Regions from separate parts of the Pantoea sp. SM3640 genome, predicted to be linked through region 1. Evidence: predicted binding sites of a transcription regulator. Region 1 holds the regulator's gene; each other region holds the start of a gene.
What was found. The regulator LexA, encoded in region 1, represses DNA repair genes until DNA is damaged. The targets are predictions, from matches to a motif close to TNCTGTATGTACATACAGNA.
Positions count from the first base shown of each region.

Region 2: dinG (ATP-dependent DNA helicase DinG) is a predicted target of LexA. The motif match lies at 3,062-3,081, and genes of this name have one in related genera.
Region 3: mutH (DNA mismatch repair endonuclease MutH) is a predicted target of LexA. The motif match lies at 2,490-2,509, and genes of this name have one in related genera.

Region 1 covers NZ_CP064872.1:3,576,272-3,582,825, forward strand. Annotated here, with positions in the region: gene IV493_RS16615 (CsbD family protein) at 1-12, opposite strand, end outside; gene dinF (MATE family efflux transporter DinF) at 169-1,491, opposite strand; gene lexA (transcriptional repressor LexA) at 1,591-2,205, opposite strand; gene IV493_RS16630 (diacylglycerol kinase) at 2,311-2,679, opposite strand; gene plsB (glycerol-3-phosphate 1-O-acyltransferase PlsB) at 2,808-5,231, shown strand; gene ubiA (4-hydroxybenzoate octaprenyltransferase) at 5,294-6,160, opposite strand; gene ubiC (chorismate lyase) at 6,189-6,554, opposite strand, start outside.
Region 2 covers NZ_CP064872.1:2,589,210-2,595,763, forward strand. Annotated here, with positions in the region: gene ybiB (DNA-binding protein YbiB) at 1-839, opposite strand, end outside; gene dinG (ATP-dependent DNA helicase DinG) at 866-3,034, opposite strand; gene IV493_RS12055 (GNAT family N-acetyltransferase) at 3,158-3,676, opposite strand; gene IV493_RS12060 (XRE family transcriptional regulator) at 3,673-4,236, opposite strand; gene IV493_RS12065 (MerR family transcriptional regulator) at 4,386-5,120, shown strand; gene IV493_RS12070 (ABC transporter permease) at 5,296-6,027, opposite strand; gene IV493_RS12075 (ABC transporter ATP-binding protein) at 6,015-6,554, opposite strand, start outside.
Region 3 covers NZ_CP064872.1:603,264-609,817, forward strand. Annotated here, with positions in the region: gene IV493_RS02915 (NADP(H)-dependent aldo-keto reductase) at 1-293, opposite strand, end outside; gene IV493_RS02920 (YgdI/YgdR family lipoprotein) at 433-651, opposite strand; gene IV493_RS02925 (TerC family protein) at 770-1,480, opposite strand; gene mutH (DNA mismatch repair endonuclease MutH) at 1,581-2,258, opposite strand; gene rppH (RNA pyrophosphohydrolase) at 2,943-3,470, shown strand; gene ptsP (phosphoenolpyruvate--protein phosphotransferase) at 3,483-5,729, shown strand; gene lgt (prolipoprotein diacylglyceryl transferase) at 5,868-6,554, shown strand, end outside.

The sequences.
Region 1 (6,554 bases):
GTCTTTATTCATGGCAGACCTCCAATCCTCGGGGTTTAACAATTATCTTGTTACTTAACAAAATAACGATATAAAGCGCTGGTTAACTGCGCCGGATAAAGTTAATTGTAGCAACCAGATTCAAAAACCCGGAATAATACGGAATAATCTGTATCAATCTGTGCAGCGTCAGGCATCAAACCAGCTGTTCTGACGCCAGTGCCTGCGCCAGATGAGCCACAGTGACAGACCGCGCAGCGCCAGGAAAACCGTTACCGCCAGCCACAGTCCGTGATTGCCCAGCGCCGGTACGCTCAACAGCGTCAGAAAGTAGCCTGCTGCTGCTATCACCATGCTATTACGCATCTCACGTCCGCGCGTCGCGCCGATGAACATCCCATCCAGCAGATAACACCAGACGCCGATCAGCGGCATAACGATCTGCCAGACCAGATAGCGGTCAGCACTTTGTTGCAGCGAAGGAAGGGAGGTCAACAGGGTAACAATCTGCGAGCCAGCAATGGCATAGATCAGCGAGAAGAAAAGCGCCACCACCACCGCCTGCCGACAGGCAGAGTGCCAGACATGCCACAGTTTGCTGCCATCTTTTGCACCATGCGCCTCGCCGGCAAACGCTTCAACCGCGTAGGCGAAGCCATCCAGCGCATAGGCCGTGAACGTAATGAACATCAGCAATACCGCGTTAACTGCCACCACATCCGGGCCAAGCCGCGCGCCCAGCACGGTCAGCGAGGCGAAACAGAGTTGCAGCATTAGTGAGCGCAGCATGATATCCCGGTTCAGCCGCAGCAGTCGGCCGCTGTCACCGCGCCAGCTCTGCTTCAACAGGCTTAGCGAAATGCCGCGCAGCTTCAGGACCCGCCAGACCATGATGCTGCCGACACCCAGCGTAATGTACTCCGCCAGCGCCGTGGCGGTTGCTGCACCCGCGACACCCCAGTGCAGACCCATCACCAGCCAGAGATCGAGCACGATATTAACCACATTGCCCACCACCAGCAGGATCACCGGCGCGCGCGCATACTGCACGCCCAGCAGCCAGCCCAGAATGACCAGATTTGCCAGCGTAGCAGGCGCGCTGAGCCAGCGAATCTGAATAAACAGCGCCGCCTGTTCCAGTACCGCGGGATTGCCGCCAACCAGATGGGTCGCCAGCTGAATAATCGGATAACGTAAAGCGATGAACAGTACACCTGCCAGCAGCGCAATAATCAGCGGCTGCGTCAGCGCGCGTGCCAGCGCAGTTTTATCGCCCGCACCAAACGCCTGCGCCGTAAGGCCAGTCGTACTCATTCGAAGGAAAAGCAGCAGCATAAAGAGGAAGCTGGTCACCGTGGTCCCGACCGCAACCCCGCCAAGATAGACAGGGCTGTCGAGATGACCTATTACTGCCGTATCAACCACCCCCAGTAAGGGAACGGTGATATTTGAAAGGATCATTGGCAGCGCAAGCCGCCAGAGATTTTTATCGGTTGCCGTGATAAAGCGCATTCGCCGTTCCGTGCTCGGTGTCGCTGCGCAAAACAGGCAGCGACAAAATTAGGGCAGACAGAATAGCATCAGAAAAGGCGAATGCACGCAGGCCTCAAATCAGAGCCACTCGCCGTTGCGCACCACACCAACCGCCAGACCTTCAATGGTCAGGGACTGTGCACGGGTATCGACAACAATCGGGTCAAAATCACTGTTTTCAGGCAGCAGATGCACGATAGCACCCTGCTTTTTCCAGCGCTTAACGGTGACTTCATCATCAATGCGGGCAACGACAACCTGGCCGTTGCGTACATCCTGGGTTTTATGTACCGCGAGCAGGTCGCCATCCATAATCCCGATATCTTTCATCGACATTCCGCTGACGCGCAGCAGGAAGTCGGCAGACGGCTTAAACAGGCCCGGATCGACCTTGTAGTGGGTTTCGATATGTTCCTGCGCCATGATCGGCTCACCGGCAGCAACCCGGCCAATCAACGGTATGCCTTCTGAGGCTTCTTCTTCCATTAGCAGACGAATGCCGCGCGATGCACCGGAAACGATCTCGATAACGCCTTTACGCGCCAGCGCTTTCAGGTGCTCTTCTGCCGCATTCGGTGAGCGGAAGCCCAGTTGTGCAGCAATCTCTGCGCGCGTAGGCGGCATGCCTGTTGAAGAAATATGGTCGCGAATCAGGTCATAGACCTGCTGCTGCCTGCTGGTTAATGCTTTCATCCCGCCCCCTGGTTGTTTATACAGTCGCTGTGAGTATATACAGGTATTGGCGAAATGGAAACCGATTGTCAGGCAAAACGCGGCTTCCGGCGCGATATGGAACGCTTATCGCAAATGTGTCCAGAGCAGCGCGATCCAGACAAACAGTGCCAGTAAGATGCTGATCAGTACCGCCGCAGAGCCCATATCTTTGGCCCGGCCCGCCAGCGGATGATGCTCCTGACCGATGCGGTCAACGACCGCTTCAATGGCGCTATTGAGGATTTCAACAATGACCACCAGCACCACCGACCCAATCATCAGGATGCGTGAGACCACATCGACATCCAGCCAGCAGGCGATAATAATGGCGACCAGCGCAGCCAGTGCCTCCTGACGAAACGCCGCTTCATGTTGCCAGGCGGCACGCAGTCCCTGCCAGGAGTAACCTGCGGCTTTAACTATTCTGATAAGTCCGGTGGCATTATTTGCCATGATGTGGGAACCCTTTTATCGGATTGACGTCAATGTCTGGGCTGCGTGCAATTGGCACCACCACAGATCTTCGCTGCACTTTCTGGTATGCTTGCGGCGCTTTGCTAACAAGAGGCTTCATGTTGTCTATGTCAGGTTGGCGTAAACTCTATTACAAATTGCTTAATTTACCACTGTCGTTTTTGGTAAAAAGTAAGGCCATTCCGGCCGATCCCGTGTCTGAACATGGTCTGGATCCGACCCGACCTATTATGTATGTTTTGCCTTACGATTCGAAGGCCGACTTACTGACTTTACGCGCGCAGTGTCTGCGGCATCATCTGCCTGACCCACTCTCTCCGCTGGAGATTGATGGTTCACTGCTGCCGCGCCACGTATTTATCCACGATGGCCCGCGCGTCTTTCCCTATTTCGTGCCCAGCGTGGAATCGGTGAAAATCTTTCACGATTACCTCGATCTGCATCGCAATAATCCTACGCTGGATATCCAGATGCTGCCGGTCACGGTGATGTTTGGCCGCGCACCAGGACGTGAAGTCCAGGGCGAAGCCACGCCACACCTGCGGGTGCTGAACGGCGTACAGAAATTCTTTGCGGTGATCTGGCACGGACGCGACAGTTTTGTTCGCTTCTCGCCGACCGTTTCGCTGCGCCGCATGGCCACGGAACACGGTACGGATAAGTCGATCGCCCAGAAGCTGGCTCGCGTGGCGCGCATCCATTTTGCCCGTCAGCGGCTGGCGGCGATTGGCCCGCGGTTACCGGCGCGTCAGGATCTCTTTAACCGTCTGCTGCAATCCAAAGCGATTGAAAAAGCCGTCGAAGATGAAGCACGCAGCAAAAAAATCTCCCATGAGAAAGCGCAGCAGAATGCTGTCGAGATGATGGAAGAAATTGCCGCCAACTTCTCTTATGAAGCGATTCGCGTTACTGACCGCGTGATGGGCTGGCTATGGAGTCGTCTCTATCAGGGCATCAACGTTAATGGCGGCGAAAAAGTGCGCCAGCTGGCGCAGGATGGCCACGAGATTGTCTATGTGCCGTGCCATCGCAGCCACATGGATTATCTGCTGCTCTCCTACGTGCTCTATCATCAGGGCCTGGTCCCGCCACACATTGCTGCCGGTATCAACCTCAACTTCTGGCCAGCCGGCCCGATTTTCCGTCGTCTGGGCGCATTCTTTATTCGTCGTACTTTTAAAGGCAACAAGCTCTACGCCACGGTGTTCCGTGAATATCTCGGCGAGCTGTTTACCCGCGGCTATTCGGTTGAGTACTTTGTCGAGGGTGGACGTTCTCGTACCGGCCGTCTGCTGGACCCGAAAACCGGCACCTTAGCCATGACATTGCAGGCGATGCTGCGCGGCGGTAACCGCCCGATCACGCTGGTGCCGATCTACATCGGCTATGAGCACGTGATGGAAGTGGGTACTTACGCCAAAGAACTGCGCGGCGCGGCGAAAGAGAAAGAGGGCTTCATGCAGATGGTGCGTGGCTTGCGCAAGCTGCGCAATCTCGGTCAGGGTTACGTTAACTTTGGCGAACCGCTGCCGCTGGTCAACTATCTCAACAAGCAGGTACCGGAATGGCGCGATGCCATCGATCCGATTGAGCCGCAGCGTCCGAGCTGGTTAACACCGACGGTCAATGATATCGCGGCCAGCCTGATGGTACGTATCAATGAAGCGGGCGCGGCCAATGCCATGAACCTCTGTGTTACCGCTTTGCTGGCGTCACGTCAGCGCTCACTCACCCGTGAACAGCTGATTGAACAGCTGGAATGCTATACCCAGCTGCTGCGCAATGTGCCTTATTCACCTAACGCGACCGTACCCGATCTTTCAGCGGAAGCGCTGCTGGATCACGCCATGGGTATGAATAAGTTTGAGAATGAAAAGGACAGTATCGGCGACATCATCATTCTGCCGCGTGAGCAGGCGGTGCTGATGACCTACTATCGCAACAATATTCATCACATGCTGGTGATGCCGTCGCTGATTGCCGCCATAGTTCAGCAGCATCAGACGCTGACTGAAGCCGAACTGCTGCGTCAGGTAAGCCTGATCTACCCGATGCTGAAGAGCGAACTGTTCCTGCGCTGGCAGACCGATGAGTTGCCGCAACTGCTGACCGATATCAGTCAGGAGCTGGCGCGTCAGGGCCTGATTACCTTCGAAGCCGGTGAGTTGCGCTTTACTGCGGCGCGCTACCGCACGCTGCAACTGCTGGCTGCCGGTGTGCGCGAAACGCTGCAGCGTTATGCCATTACCTTCTCGATTCTCAGCGCCAAGCCGACGATTAACCGTGGCACGCTGGAGAAAGAGAGCCGGACGCTGGCACAGCGTCTGTCGGTGCTGCACGGTATCAATGCGCCGGAGTTCTTCGACAAAGCGGTCTTTACCTCACTGGTGCTGACGCTGCGTGACGAAGGGTATATCAGCGACAGCGGTGATGCCGATGTCGCGCAGACTCTGGCGACCTGGCATATCCTGGCTGACCTGGTCACCAGTGATGTGCGCATGACGATTGAAACCGCGGTGGCGCACGACTGACACACGCGCCCAGTAAAAAGGCGACCTCATGAGGTCGCCTTTTTTATGCCCAAAACTCTCTATCAGAACAGCTGACTGAACGGCGGCGTATTCATCAGTACGCCCAGGAACAGCACCATCCCGACATAATTGTTATTCAGGAAAGCCTGGAAACAGGGCTGGCGTTCGCGCCCGGCGATCAGCTTCTGCTGATAAACAAACAGCGCAGCCGCCAGCAGCAGCGTCCAGTAGAAGGCGCCGTTCAGATGCAGCATCATGCCCACCAGCGCCATCAGCAGCAGGGTTGCCAGTTGCAGCAGACCAATAATCAGCTTATCGAAACGGCCAAACAAAATCGCCGTCGACTTCACGCCAATCTTCAGGTCATCGTCCCGATCGACCATCGCATACTGCGTATCGTAAGCGACCGTCCAGCAAATGTTGGCAATAAACACCAGCCAGCAGACCAGAGGTAAGGACTCACTAACTGCGGACCAGGCCATCGGAATCGCCCAGCCAAACGCGGCCCCCAGCACCACCTGCGGCAGGTGGGTGTAGCGCTTCATAAAGGGATAAACCCAGGCCAGCGCCAGTCCTACGACGGAGAGCATGATCGTCATCAGGTTCATGGTCAGCACCAGCGCAAAAGCTATCAGCGCCAGGATCACGAACAGCAGCTTCGCCTCTTTTGCACTCACCGCGCCGCTGGCCAGTGGCCGGTGCTTCGTACGCTCCACATGACCATCAACTTTGCGGTCGGCGTAGTCATTGATCACACAACCCGCCGCGCGCATCACAAACACTCCGGCAACGAATACCACCAGCACCGGCAGTGGCGGGATCGCCATGTCAGCCAGCCATAATGCCCAGAGCGTGGGCCACATCAGCAGCAGCGTCCCGATCGGTTTGTCGATACGCATCAGGCGAGCGTAGGCCCGCCATTTATTCATACTTAAGCTCGTTTGCACCACAAAATCCTCAGACCAGATCGCGATAGAGCGGCGATGCCGGTAAAAACAGTTCAGTCAGCAGCAGCGGTTTGCCGGAGAGACGCAGACGGGAACGCCGTCCCCACAATCCCTCCACCTGCCCCGGCTCAATAAAATCGCGGGTCAGCGTCGACGACGAAAAAAGATAGCGCCCCAGAGGACGGGTGCCGAGCTGTTGCAGCATCGCCTCTGGCCCGTTAAGGGTGCTTTCCGGTACCAGCGTGCGGCCAGCCAGCCAGGGCTGATCGTCGCCGGACAGCAGCACTTCGCGTAGCCAGAAGCGTTCATCGTCTGGCAACAACGCCCTTTCCTCACCCAACTCGCTGGCGTCGATAAAGCCTTCACGCAGCGGCTG
Region 2 (6,554 bases), 990 kb from region 1:
TCTTCAATCCATCGCGCAGTGACTTCTGCCGTCTTGTCTGCCGGCAGTTCTACCGCCACTTCCGGCTGACGTTCAACCCACACTTCCGCTTCCGCGCCTGCACCCTGAATCATACTGATCGCAGGGCAGCGCTGGGGATTGGCATAGACCTCCCCCTCGGTGCCATTGAGCAGTATCGCAGACGCATCGATGTCGCTGAAGAATTTCGCCACACGCGGTATATATTCAGGATGCGAGACGCTCGACAGCCGCAGCGCTGCCCGCTCCGCAAACGGCGTGGCCAGTTTTGCCAGCGTGTGGGCGCTGTTACGCACCCCCATCCGCCAGCGCAGCGATAGCTGTTTCGCCATTGGCGGGCAGAGATGATCGATGGTGATAAATGCCAGGCCCTGATTGAGTTTTGCCTGCGCCGCCTCTGCGGTGGTGACGGGGGCGATACCCAGCGCGGCAAACACCGCTTCGCTGGTGATGCGTGTCGCGTCGTCGCTGACGCCGTGTACCAGCACCGGGAAGCCAAGTTTCACCAGCAGCAACGCCAGCAACGGCGTCAGATTCCCCTGGCGGCGTGCGCCGTTGTAGCTGGGGATCACCACCGGCATCGGGCGGTTTTCCGGCGCACGCAGTTGCATCATCTGCGCCTGCATCGCCTGATAAAAGCCGCGCATTTCGGCTTCACCTTCGCCTTTAATACGCAGCGCAATCAGAATAGCGCCCAACTCCAGATCCGGCACTTCGCCCGCCAGCATCGCGCCATAGAGCGCCACGGCAGTGTCAAAGTCGATATCGCGGGCATGATTTTTACCGCGACCCACCTCTTTAATGATTTTATTCAGTTCCATCACTCGCTTCCGGTTAAGTGCGCGGCTCAGCGCCGCGTGGGACGGCGTTTACGCACGGTGTGCTTTGGCACCACGGCGGCCGGTATCGCTGCCGGCTCTGGCGTTTCCGGCTGCTCAATCGGAAAGATCGGCAGTGCGGCTAACAACCGGCTGCCGTAGGCTTTGCTCAGCAGACGGCGGTCGTAAATCACGATTTCGCCATAACACTGATGGCTGCGAATCAGGCGTCCGACCTGTTGAATCAGGGTAAATGAGGCGCTGGGTAAACTCTGCACCTCAAACGGATAGCGCTTCAGGCTTTTCAGCCATTCGCCTTCGGTCAAAATTACCGGACTGTCCACCGGGGGAAAAGCGATTTTGTGGATATGCACCTGACTCAGCAAATCGCCTTTGAGATCCAGCCCCTCAGCAAAGGACTGCAGGCCAATCAGAATGCTGGTGTCACCTTGGGTAACGCGCTGACGGTGCAGATCCACCAGGCGGCTGCGCGGCTGATCGCCCTGCACCAGCATTGAGAGCCGCAGTTCGGGCAGACAGGCCACAAACTGCTGCATCGCCCGGTTGCTGGCAAACAGCACCAGTACACCCTTATGCTTCTTCTCCGTCATCTGCTGACGGAAGAACCCGGCCATCTCGGCAATGTGCTCCGCTTCGTGCGTCATCAGCGGCTCCAGGCGCATCTGCGGGATCACCAGCTTGCCCTGCTCCACATGGTTAAACGGTGAGTCGAGCGCCACAAAGCGGTCGCCCGCTTTTTCGCTAAGCCCCGACATCTCCTGCAGGCGATTGAAGCTGTTGAGCGATCGCAGCGTGGCGGAGGTGACTACGACATGCGGAATTTTGCGCCACAGCATCTTCTCCAGCTGGTCGCTGACGCGGATGCCGGCGCAGTGAAACAGCAGATGCGCCTGGCCTTCGCGCAGCTCGCGGGTAATCCACTTCGATACCGGCGCGCCAGAGGCTTTTTCCATCGCCGCCAGCCGCCAGAGCTTGCTTACCGATTCGAACCAGCCAAACTGCCGGTTGAGCTGCAGCAGGTTGCGATGCAGCCGCACCATATCGACCTTGCCGGTCTGCTCACTGAGCGCATTAATCAGGCCTTCGCTCAGTCCCCGCAGGGCATCGCTAAGTTTAAACAGCCGGGCGCAGAGATCCAGCAGCTCCTGCGGCAGCGCGCCCAGCACAAAGCGAAATTCGCCCGGCTGGTTATTGGGCGGCAGCAACGGATTCAGCGCCTGCGCGGTAATAGTCAGCAGTTCGCGCAGCTCATCGCAGTGCGCCTTCAGCCGTTCCGGATTCACCAGTGGCGGCGGCGATTTTGGCCGCGTCTGCGTCATGATGCTCTCGACCAGCTTGATAAACAGGTCGAGCTGCAGGCTGCTCCAGCCCGGCGTGATGTCGGCGCTCATCTCCAGCGCATCGCGGGCCACTTCCGGCAGATGATGTCCTTCATCCAGTACCAGCATCAGGTTTTTAGCGGGTGGCAGCACCGACTCATTCTCCATCGCCGCCATCACCAGCGCATGGTTCGCTACCACCACATCCACCTGCTCGATTTCGCGCCGCGCCACAAAGAACGGACATTCACGATACCAGTGGCAGTGCGAACCCAGACAACTCGCTTTATCAGTAGAGAGTCGCTGCCACAGGCTGTCGCTGACGTTCTCCTCGCTGTGATCGCGCAGACCATCCCACTGGTAGCGATCCAGCGATTTCTGTAAGCGGCCACACTGCGTCTGTTCTTCTTTGGTGCTGCTGACGGCGTCATCGTCCAGATAAAGCAGCAGATCGCCCTGCTGATCGTCATCGGCCGCCATCGCCGCCAGATTGCGCGGACAGACATAGCGCCCGCGACCAAAGGCGGCGGTAAAAGTGAGATCGGGGATGATTTTCTTCAGCAGCGGCAGATCTTTGGTGAAGATTTGATCCTGCAGCGCCACGTTGGCGGTGCTGATCACCAGCTGCTTTTCCTGAGCGCGGCTGGCTGCGATGCCCGGAATCAGATAAGAGAGGGTTTTTCCCACGCCGGTCGGCGCTTCGACCGCCAGATGACGCGCGTCGTCACCCGCCAGGCATTTCGCTACTTCGGCGATCATCTGGCGCTGCGGCGCACGCGGAATAAAATCAGGCACCTGCTGCTGAAGCGCTTTATACCACTGCGCTATCTGGCTTTTTACTGCGGCTGTCAGGGCCATGATTTGCGTTACCACACCGAAAAAATGGCCTGTATTTTTACACAGTATCCTGGCGACGTCAGCTTTCGCGCCGAATTTTTCGTGCCGTGTCGTAAATTTCAGCGATTGTCCGACGGCGGTGTTTTACGCCAGAACTTTGTACATATAGGTGGTGGCATCCAGCACGCCTGCGATGGATTCGGCATAACAGGGAATCGACCCCGCTACCTGCCAGCCCAGCGAGCGATAGAGGTCGCTCGCGACATCGCCGCTGCGTGTATCCAGCACCAGCAGGGTTTTGCCCTGCGCGCGTGCTCGCCGCTCCGCACGCTGCATCAGTTCACGGGCGATACCCTGACGGCGCGCCTGCGGATGCACCAGCAGTTTACTGATCTCTGCGCGGTGGCGGCCATTAGGCATGCCGCTACGGCTGAGGATGACCGTGGCCACGATGCGACCGTGCTGACGCGCGACGATAAGTTCGCTGTCGCCACTGGTGATGCTGGCGATCCGCTGCTGCCAGAATCGCACCATCACCTCACTATCTTCGGGATCAATAAAGCCGACGCTGGCACCGTCTGCCACGCAGCCCTGCAAAACGTCGGTCAGTTCGCCCAGCAGCTGTTGTGCCTGGGTCGCGCTGAGCGTTGCGTAATCCGTCATGGTTTCGCCACCACCAGTAAGTAACGCGCGCCGTCAGTCAGGTGCGCCTCAAAAGCCGATTTTCCGATCAGATGAAACCGCAGGCAGTCGCCGGGCTGTAGCGTCCACGCCTGAGACCCCATCGTGACGGTGAGACCACCCTCGCGCAGCCAGATATGCTGCTCCAGCCCCTGAATGGGTGGCGCATCATAATCGATACGCGCACCAGGCCGTAACTTGCCCTCTACGAGTTCGCATCTAAAATGAACGGCAGGTGGTGAAATATTCCGGCGGACAAAGCCGCTGGCGTCATCCTGCCACACCGGCTGTTGCTCATTTCTGACCAGCAGCCTGGACTCTTCTTCCACTTCACTGAGCAGGCGCGACATCGTTAAGCCGTAGGCGACACACAGACGATTAAGCAATGCAGCCGTGGGACTGGTCTCGCTTCGCTCAATGCGCGATAATGTCGCGCGGCTGATGCCGGTAGCGACAGAAAGTTCATCAAGAGACCAGCCGCGTTGCAGGCGTAATTCTGCCAGCCGCACCGCCAGTCGTTGCTCCGTATTCAGCTCCGGCATGGTTTTTTCTCATTTGTGGGAATAATTATCTTATTTGAGATATAGCCTGGAAAAGCCGTATCAGTCAAGTTGTACATTAAGAAATGTATTGTACAACTTAGTTTGCTTCGTTATGGTAATCGCACTCAGACCAATCGAAAGAGGAATTTATGACCTTATACAGTATCGGTGACGTCGCCGAGCGCTGTGGCATAAACCCAGTCACCCTGCGCGCCTGGCAGCGTCGTTATGGCTTACTGAAGCCGCAACGTACCGAAGGCGGACATCGTCAGTTTGACGAAGAGGATGTGCAGCGCATCGAAGAGATTATGCGCTGGATCGAAAGTGGCGTGCCGGTCGGTAAAGTGAAGGCACTGCTGGAAGGTGGCGATGTTGATGCACACGATGGCTGGACCACACTGCAGGATGAGCTGATTAGCGTACTGCGCCACGTCAGACCTGCTAAACTTCGTAATAAAATTGCCGCGATTGGTCGCGAACATCCGATTGATGCGCTGATTGATCACGTTTTCATGCCGGTGCGCCAGAAGCTGAGTCTGGATCAGAACACAGCCCGCACCATGTGCAGTCTGCTTGATGGTCTGCTGATCGACTATGTTGCATTCTGTCTGACCGCCAGTCGCAAAAAATCGGGTAAAGATGCGCTGATTATTGGCTGGGGCATCGACGATCGCACACGTATATGGCTGGAAGGCTGGCGTCTGTCTCAGCATGGCTGGCGGATTGATGTACTGGCAGAACCGCTGGATGTTCCCCGTCCTGAACTCTTCCCCGGCATGAATATGTTTGTCTTTACCGGTAAAAAACTGACCCGTCGTCAGCAGGAGCAACTGTCACACTGGCAGGAACAGGGCTATGGCGTGCGGTTACACGAACCGGCCTGATAACAAAAACGCACGCCGGGCACTTTGCCTCCTGCCTTGCGCGCGCTATTATCCCCGCCTCACTGTTAACAAGCTCAGGTTTCATCCATGAATGTCAAAAAAGCCTTTTTCGCCACGCTGTTTTTCATTATGGCTCTCGGCGGCACCAGCGGTCTGATGCTGGTGGGATACTCTCTTATTGTTCACTCACGCTAAGCCAGCGCTGCAGGCGTTCAAACAGGCGATCGCTCACTATTGCCAGCAGCGCCACCAGTAGTGCTCCCTGAATTACATAAGCTGTATTAAACCCGCTCAGGCCGATAATCACCGGCGACCCCAGACTTTTCGCGCCCACCGTCGAAGCGATAGCCGCGGTGCCGATGTTAATGATTACCGACGTGCGTATCCCGGCGATGATCACCGGTGCAGCCAGCGCCAGTTCAATCTGCCACAACCGCTGCCAGCTACTCATGCCGACCCCGATGGCAATCTCCCGGCTGCTGGCGGGTACGCTATCAATGCCCGCCAGCGTACCCTGTAAAATCGGCAGTAATCCGTACAGCAGCAGCGCCACCACCGCCGGCCACGCGCCAAAGCCCATTACCGGCACCGCAATCGCCAGTACCGCCACCGGCGGAATAGTCTGCCCCGCCGCCACGATAGTTTCCATCAGCGGCCGGAAAGCGCGCCCCGCTCGCCGGGTCACCAGCACACCGCTGCCAATGCCGATAACAATGGCCAGCAGGCTGGCGGTGACCACCAGAAACAGATGCGCCAGCGTCAGCTGCCAGAAGCTCTCCTGCTGATAGAGTGGCCGTGCCAGTTCGGGAAACCAGCGGTGAAACAGCGGCCCGCTGTAAGGCATCAGGGTCAGCAGCGCGCCATAGAACAGCACCAGCCACAGCAGCGGATCCCTTAGCCTGCGCATGTTAAGCCCTCGCGCAATTGCAGCAGGTCGCCAAAGTGGAGCACGCCCAGCGGCTGCTGCCGATCGTCAACGACCGGCAGTTTATCAGTGCGCCGGGCGATAAACTGCGATAGCGCATCCCGCAGCGTCAGTGCGGCAGCGATCGGTTCGCCTGCAAACCATTCTCCACGCCGTACCGCATTTCCGACCTGTTCCAGCGACAGCAGCCGGACGCCCATCTCGCTGCGGCCAAAGAAGTCGCGCACAAAGTCATTTTTTGGCTGGGTCAGCAGCTCTGCCGGCCTGCCCTGCTGGACAATTTCACCGTTATCCATCAGCACGATGCGATCTGCCAGCGTCAGCGCTTCGTCGATGTCATGCGTCACCAGCACGATGGTGCGGCCCGACAGCCGATGAATACGCAGCATCTCCTGCTGCAGCACGCCGCGCGTCACCGGATCGAGTGCGCCGAACGGCTCATCCATCAGCAGCACTTCCGGGTCAGCCGCCAGTGCCCGCGCCACGCCCACCCGTTGCTGCTGCCCGCC
Region 3 (6,554 bases), 1.0 Mb from region 1:
GACGCATCATTGCCGCGTGACGGACCCGCCACTTTACTGGCCAGAATGATTTTATCGCGGCTGCCGCGCTGTTTAAGCCAGCTGCCAATGTATTGTTCGGTCAGACCCTGGGTTTCCGGGCGCGGTGGCACCGGATACATTTCAGCGGTATCAATAAAGTTGATGCCGGAACGGATAGCTAAATCCAGCTGAGCATGGGCGTCGGCTTCGCTGTTCTGTTCGCCAAACGTCATAGTGCCCAACCCCAGCTGACTCACTTCCAGCGTGCTGTGGGGAATACGATGATAGTGCATTGCCAGCTTCCTTTTTTTATGGAATGGAATGTTGTGTCCTCAGGGACTATAGCGCGAGCAACGGCGGGGAAGGAAGGGGGAAAAGTCGGGGAAATCACCTGCCAGCGCGGAATCGGTGGCAGGTAATTAAATCGGGCACTTAACGTTCAATGATCGTTGAGACCTCATCGCTGTTAATCTGCACCTCGTGACCCGTCTGGTCGGTGTACTGCACCAGGCCGGTCTCTTTATCAATGCTCGGCTTGCCCTCGGTCATGATCATCCGGCCATCTTTAGTCGCCATGACATAATCAGAACTGCATCCACTCAGTAACGCTGCGGTTACCATCACTAGTGCTACGCCTGCCAACCCTTTCATCACGCCTCTTCCTCACAAATCGTTAAGTGCAAAAAGTGTAGTAATAAATGGTTTTGCCGGCAGGGTTAATCGTAGGATTCTGAAAATAACCGGGCGAGCAGGCTCGCCCTTGACTTTGTCAGTCGTGCTTTTTCTTACTGCGCATAAGGTTAAGGCACTCAACCGCCATGGAGAAGAACATAGCGAAATAAATGTAACCTTTTGGTACGTGGACCGCGAAACTCTCCAGAATCAGGGTAAAACCGACCAGAATCAGGAAGGAGAGTGCCAGCATTTTCACTGACGGATGGCGCTCGACGAACTCACCAATCGCGCGTGCGGCAAACATCATCATCAGCACCGCAATCACAACGGCTGCCATCATAATGAAAAGATGATCGGAGAGGCCGATGGCAGTGATCACCGAGTCGAGGCTGAAAATGATGTCGAGCATCATGATCTGCACAATCGCGCCAAGGAACGAATGAACGCGGGTATTGTGTTCGCCTTCGCTGCCTTCAATCGTTTCATGGATCTCCATGCTCGATTTCCACAGCAGGAACAGACCGCCAAACAGCAGGATCAGATCGCGCGCCGAGAACGCATGATCCATCAGCGTAAACAGCGGATTAGTCAGACGGGCGACCCACGCGATGGAAGCCAGCAGGCCAAGACGCATTAACATCGCGCCCATCAGACCAATGCGGCGTGCACTGGCTTGCTGGTGCTTTGGCAGCTTAGCGACCACCAGCGACAGGAAAATGATGTTATCAATACCCAGCACCACCTCAAGGATGGTCAGGGTGCCCAGCGCCAGCCAGGCGTTGGGATCGGAAATCCACTCAAACATACCGGCATTCAATCCTAAACGAAAAGTAAACGGCGATTATACGCATTGAATTCGCCAATCTCCCACAAAATTGCGACGATGGTCGCGCAGGATAAGCGATTTACAGGAGAAAATGGCGCGCCAGCAGGGGACCGGTGAAGCTCTTCTTCAGGTAGAAGCCGCGCGGCAGGGTCATGATGGGCTGGCCCTGATCGCCAATTCCCTCGGTCAGTGCCTTGCTGTTGGCGGCTTTGGGCCGGATTTGCAGCCAGGCACCATGCCGTGCGGTAATCTGCTCAACGCGCCCCAGCACGATCATATCCATTAGTTCTTCCCAGTCCTGACGCAGCATCTCATCTTCTTCCGCATTCGGGCTCCATAACAGCGGCGCGCCGACACGGCGTTCCCGCAGCGGAATCTCCCGCCCGCCTTCAACCGGGATCCACAGCACCCGCGCCAGCTTGTGACGCACATGGCTGGTGAGCCACGTCACGCCGCTGTTACCGGTCAGCGGTGCGACGCAGACAAAGGTGGTTTCCAGCGGTTTACCCTGTGCATCAATCGGGATGGTTTTCAGTTCGATACCGAGATGGGCAAAGTCCTGTTCCGCTTTGCTGCCTGCGCTCGCCCCAAGGTGCCACTCCAGCAGCATGCCGACCCAGCCTTTATCGCGTTTAAGATCCGCAGGCATGGGCAGACCGGCACGCGCAGCCAGCGTTTCCATAGGTAATCCGGCTAAATCCTGCGCGCGTGCCAGCAGGCTGGCTTCATCTTCGGGTGGTCCTGGGGGATAACGCATGTTGATAACTCGCAATGGTTAAAATTTGTACAGCTGCGGGTGGCTAAGTTGTCCCGCTAAAATAAATCGTGTCCGTGATCGATAATAACATGATAGATCATGCTTTTTTAGATGGATTGCCCTTGCGCTATCCGCAGTGGGACAGGGTTATCCCAGCTTACCCGCAACAATGAACAGGATCTCCAGCCCGGTTATCCACAGAAAAGTGGGATAACCCCCTTATGTTTGCGGTACTGGTTCCATTTACAGCCTTGACTTTTCGCTATTTGACCAAATTTTCACCGCCATGACCTAACCCTGAGCAATTATCTGTGGATAAAAAGCATTGTGCTTATAATTTAGCCAATTGTCAGTGGGCGTAAAAATATTCGCTGTTTATAAAAAGCCGATGAAGCGAGATTCTTTATTAATTTAATTATTAATCAATAAGATAATAAACTAACTCTTTTTGGCATTCCCAGGTGTGATGGCAGGGTTATTCAGTTAACTCCCGCGTTCTGCACAAAGCTATCCACAGAAAAGGTGAATAAGATCGATCTTTTTTGCGGTCTTTGTTTATAACTTTGCCCTTTTCTGTGAGTTATCCCGCTATTGATGGCTCAACCCCCCATGAATCCAGTGGTTTACCGCCTGTAAGGAGTGTGAAACAATCAGGCCATTCAAATTTTGCTTTGAGGTAGTCCGGTGATCGATGATGATGGCTACCGCCCGAATGTTGGTATCGTAATCTGTAACCGGCAGGGACAAGTGTTATGGGCCAGGCGCTTTGGACAGCACTCCTGGCAATTTCCTCAGGGAGGCATCAATCCCGGTGAAACCGCAGAACAGGCGATGTATCGCGAACTGTTCGAAGAGGTCGGATTACACCGGAAAGATGTTCGAATACTTGCCTCTACCCGTAACTGGTTGCGTTACAAGTTGCCAAAACGTTTGGTGCGTTGGGACACAAAGCCGGTATGTATCGGCCAGAAACAAAAGTGGTTTCTTCTGCAGTTAATGTGTAATGACGCGGATATCAATGTGCAGCACAGTAGCACGCCGGAATTTGACGGCTGGCGCTGGGTCAGTTTCTGGTATCCGGTGCGTCAGGTTGTCTCCTTTAAGCGCGATGTCTATCGTCGGGTAATGAAGGAATTCGCTGGCGTGGTGATGTCTATGCAGGAGAGTGCGGGGCAGCGAAATAATCCTGCCCATCGACGTAAGAGAGGATAGGCCACGCCCTTTATGCTCACTCAGTTGCGCGAAATTGTAGAAAAAGTGGCGAGTGCGCCGCGTCTCAATGAAGCACTCGACATCCTGGTCAATGAGATCTGTCTGGCGATGGATACGGAAGTCTGTTCCGTTTACCTCGCTGACCACGATCGTCGCTGCTATTACCTGATGGCGACGCGCGGCCTCAAAAAACCGCGTGGCCGCACCGTGACGCTGGCGTTTGACGAAGGTATCGTCGGTTTAGTGGGCCGTCTGGCCGAACCGATTAACCTTGCTGACGCCCAGAGTCACCCCAGCTTTAAATATATCCCCGCAGTCAAAGAGGAGCGTTATCGCTCCTTCCTCGGCGTGCCCATTATCAGCCGTCGCCAGCTTCTTGGCGTGCTGGTGGTGCAGCAGCGCGAACACCGTCAGTTTGATGAAAGCGAAGAGTCATTCCTGGTTACGCTCGCTACCCAGATGGCGGCGCTGCTGTCGCAGTCTCAGATGGGTCAGCTGTTTGGTCAGTTCCGGCAGACGCGGGTGCGCGCCATTGCGGCAGCGCCTGGCGTAGCGGTGGCACCCGGCTGGGTCGATGAGACGCAGCCTCTGCTCGATCAGGTTTCGGCCGCCTCGACGCTGGATGTACAGCGTGAACGTGAGCGTTTGTCACTTGCCATGAGCGAAGCGGCCAGTGAATTCCGCCGCTTCAGCAAACGTTTCAGCGCCAGCGCACAGAAAGAGAGCGCGGCCATTTTCGATCTCTACTCTCACCTGTTAACCGATGCCCGGCTGAAGAAAGATCTGTTCGACGAGATCGAGCGCGGATCGGTCGCGGAGTGGGCTGTGAAACAGGTGATCGAGAAGTTTGCTGAACAGTTCGCCAGCCTGACTGACAACTACCTGCGTGAACGCGCAGGCGATCTGCGGGTACTGGGTCAGCGTCTGCTGTTTCACCTCGATGATACTCTGGTCGGCACGAATGCCTGGCCGGAACGCTTTGTGCTGGTCGCCGATGAGCTGACCGCCACCACCTTAGCGGAGCTGCCGCAGGAGCGGCTGGCGGGTGTGGTAGTGCGTGATGGCGCGGCTAACTCCCATGCGGCGATCCTGACCCGCGCCATGGGCATCCCGACGGTGATGGGCGCTGACATCCAGCCTCATCAGCTCAACAAACGCCTGCTGATCGTTGATGGCTATCGTGGTGAGCTGCTGATCGATCCCGAGCCGGTGCTGGTGCAGGAGTATCAGCGGCTGATCAGCGAAGAGAACGCGCTGAGCAAAATGGCGGAAGGCGTGGTCGATCAGCCGGGTGAGCTGAAAAGTGGCGAACGCGTGCAGGTGATGCTCAATGCCGGATTAAGCCCGGAACATGAACAGGCGCTGGGCAGCTGGGTGGATGGTATCGGCCTCTACCGCACCGAAATCCCGTTTATGCTGCAGAACGGCTTCCCGTCGGAAGAGGAGCAGGTGGCGCAGTATCAGGGCATGTTGCAGCTGTTCCACAACAAGCCGGTAACGCTGCGAACGCTGGATGTGGGGGCAGACAAACAGCTGCCCTACATGCCGATCAGTGAAGAGAACCCCTGCCTGGGCTGGCGTGGCATCCGCCTGACGCTCGACCAGCCGGAAATTTTCCTGGTACAGGTGCGCGCGATGCTGCGCGCCAATGCAGCCTCCGGCAACCTCAGTATCCTGCTGCCGATGATCAGTCATATCGACGAAATCGACGACGCAAAACAGCTGATCGATCGTGCCGGACGCGAAGTGGAAGAGATGCTGGGCTATGCGATTCCCGCGCCGCGTATCGGCATCATGATCGAAGTGCCGTCGATGCTGTTTATGATCCCGCATCTGGCGTCCCGGGTCGATTTTGTCTCGGTCGGCACCAACGACCTGACGCAGTATCTGCTGGCGGTGGATCGTAACAATACCCGCGTCGCGAACCTGTACGACTCGCTGCATCCGGCGATGCTGCGCGCACTGAATGCGATTGCGCAGGAAGCCCGCCTGGCCAATCTGGAATTGTGCCTGTGTGGTGAAATGGCAGGTGATCCGATGTGCGTCGCGCTGCTGGTCGGCCTGGGTTATCACCATCTCAGCATGAACGGTAAAAACGTACCGCGCGTTAAGTACCTGTTGCGTCATCTGGATCATGAAGAGGTACAGAAGCTCAGCGAGCAGGGAATGAATGCCGACACTGCCACCGAAGTTCGCCATCTGGTCTCGGCCTTTATGGAGCGGCGCGGATTAGGTGGGCTTATCCGTGGTGGTCGTTAGACGCTGAAGCAGGCTTTACGCGTTATCCGCGTTTACATTTGCAAGACAATTCACAAAACCGGCTGTGCTATGATGCGCAGCCTTAATTTATGTGCCTGACAACGCCCCTTTTCAGGGTTGAAAAATAGACGGTGAATGATGAATAACGGCTATATTGCATTTCCGCAGTTCGATCCGGTGATCTTCTCGATCGGACCGGTTTCGCTGCACTGGTACGGTCTGATGTATCTGGTGGGCTTTGTTTTCGCCATGTGGCTGGCAGTACGCCGCGCCAATCAGCCTGGCAGCGGCTGGAAAAAAGAGGAAGTTGAGAACCTGCTTTACGCCGGTTTCCTGGGCGTCTTCCTGGGCGGCCGTATCGGCTATGTTCTGTTCTACAACTTACCGCTGTTCCTGGAAAATCCTCTCTATCTGTTCAAAGTCTGGGATGGCGGCATGTCGTTCCACGGTGGCCTGATCGGGGTGATTGTGGTGATGCTGATCTTTGCCCGCCGCACTAAACGTAATTTCTTCCAGGTTTCGGATTTCATTGCGCCGCTGATCCCGTTTGGTCTGGGTGCCGGTCGTCTCGGCAACTTCATTAACGGTGAGCTGTGGGGACGTGTCGATCCGGGCTTCCGTTACGCCATGCTGTTCCCCGGCTCCCGCAGCGAAGATGTCGCGCTGGCCGCCACCAATCCGCAATATCAGGAACTCCTTAATACCTACGGCGTACTGCCACGTCATGCTTCGCAGCTCTATGAACTGGCGCTGGAAGGTGTGGTGCTGTTTATCATTCTGAACCTGTTTATTCGCAAGCCGCGCCCGATGGGCAGCGTCTCTGGC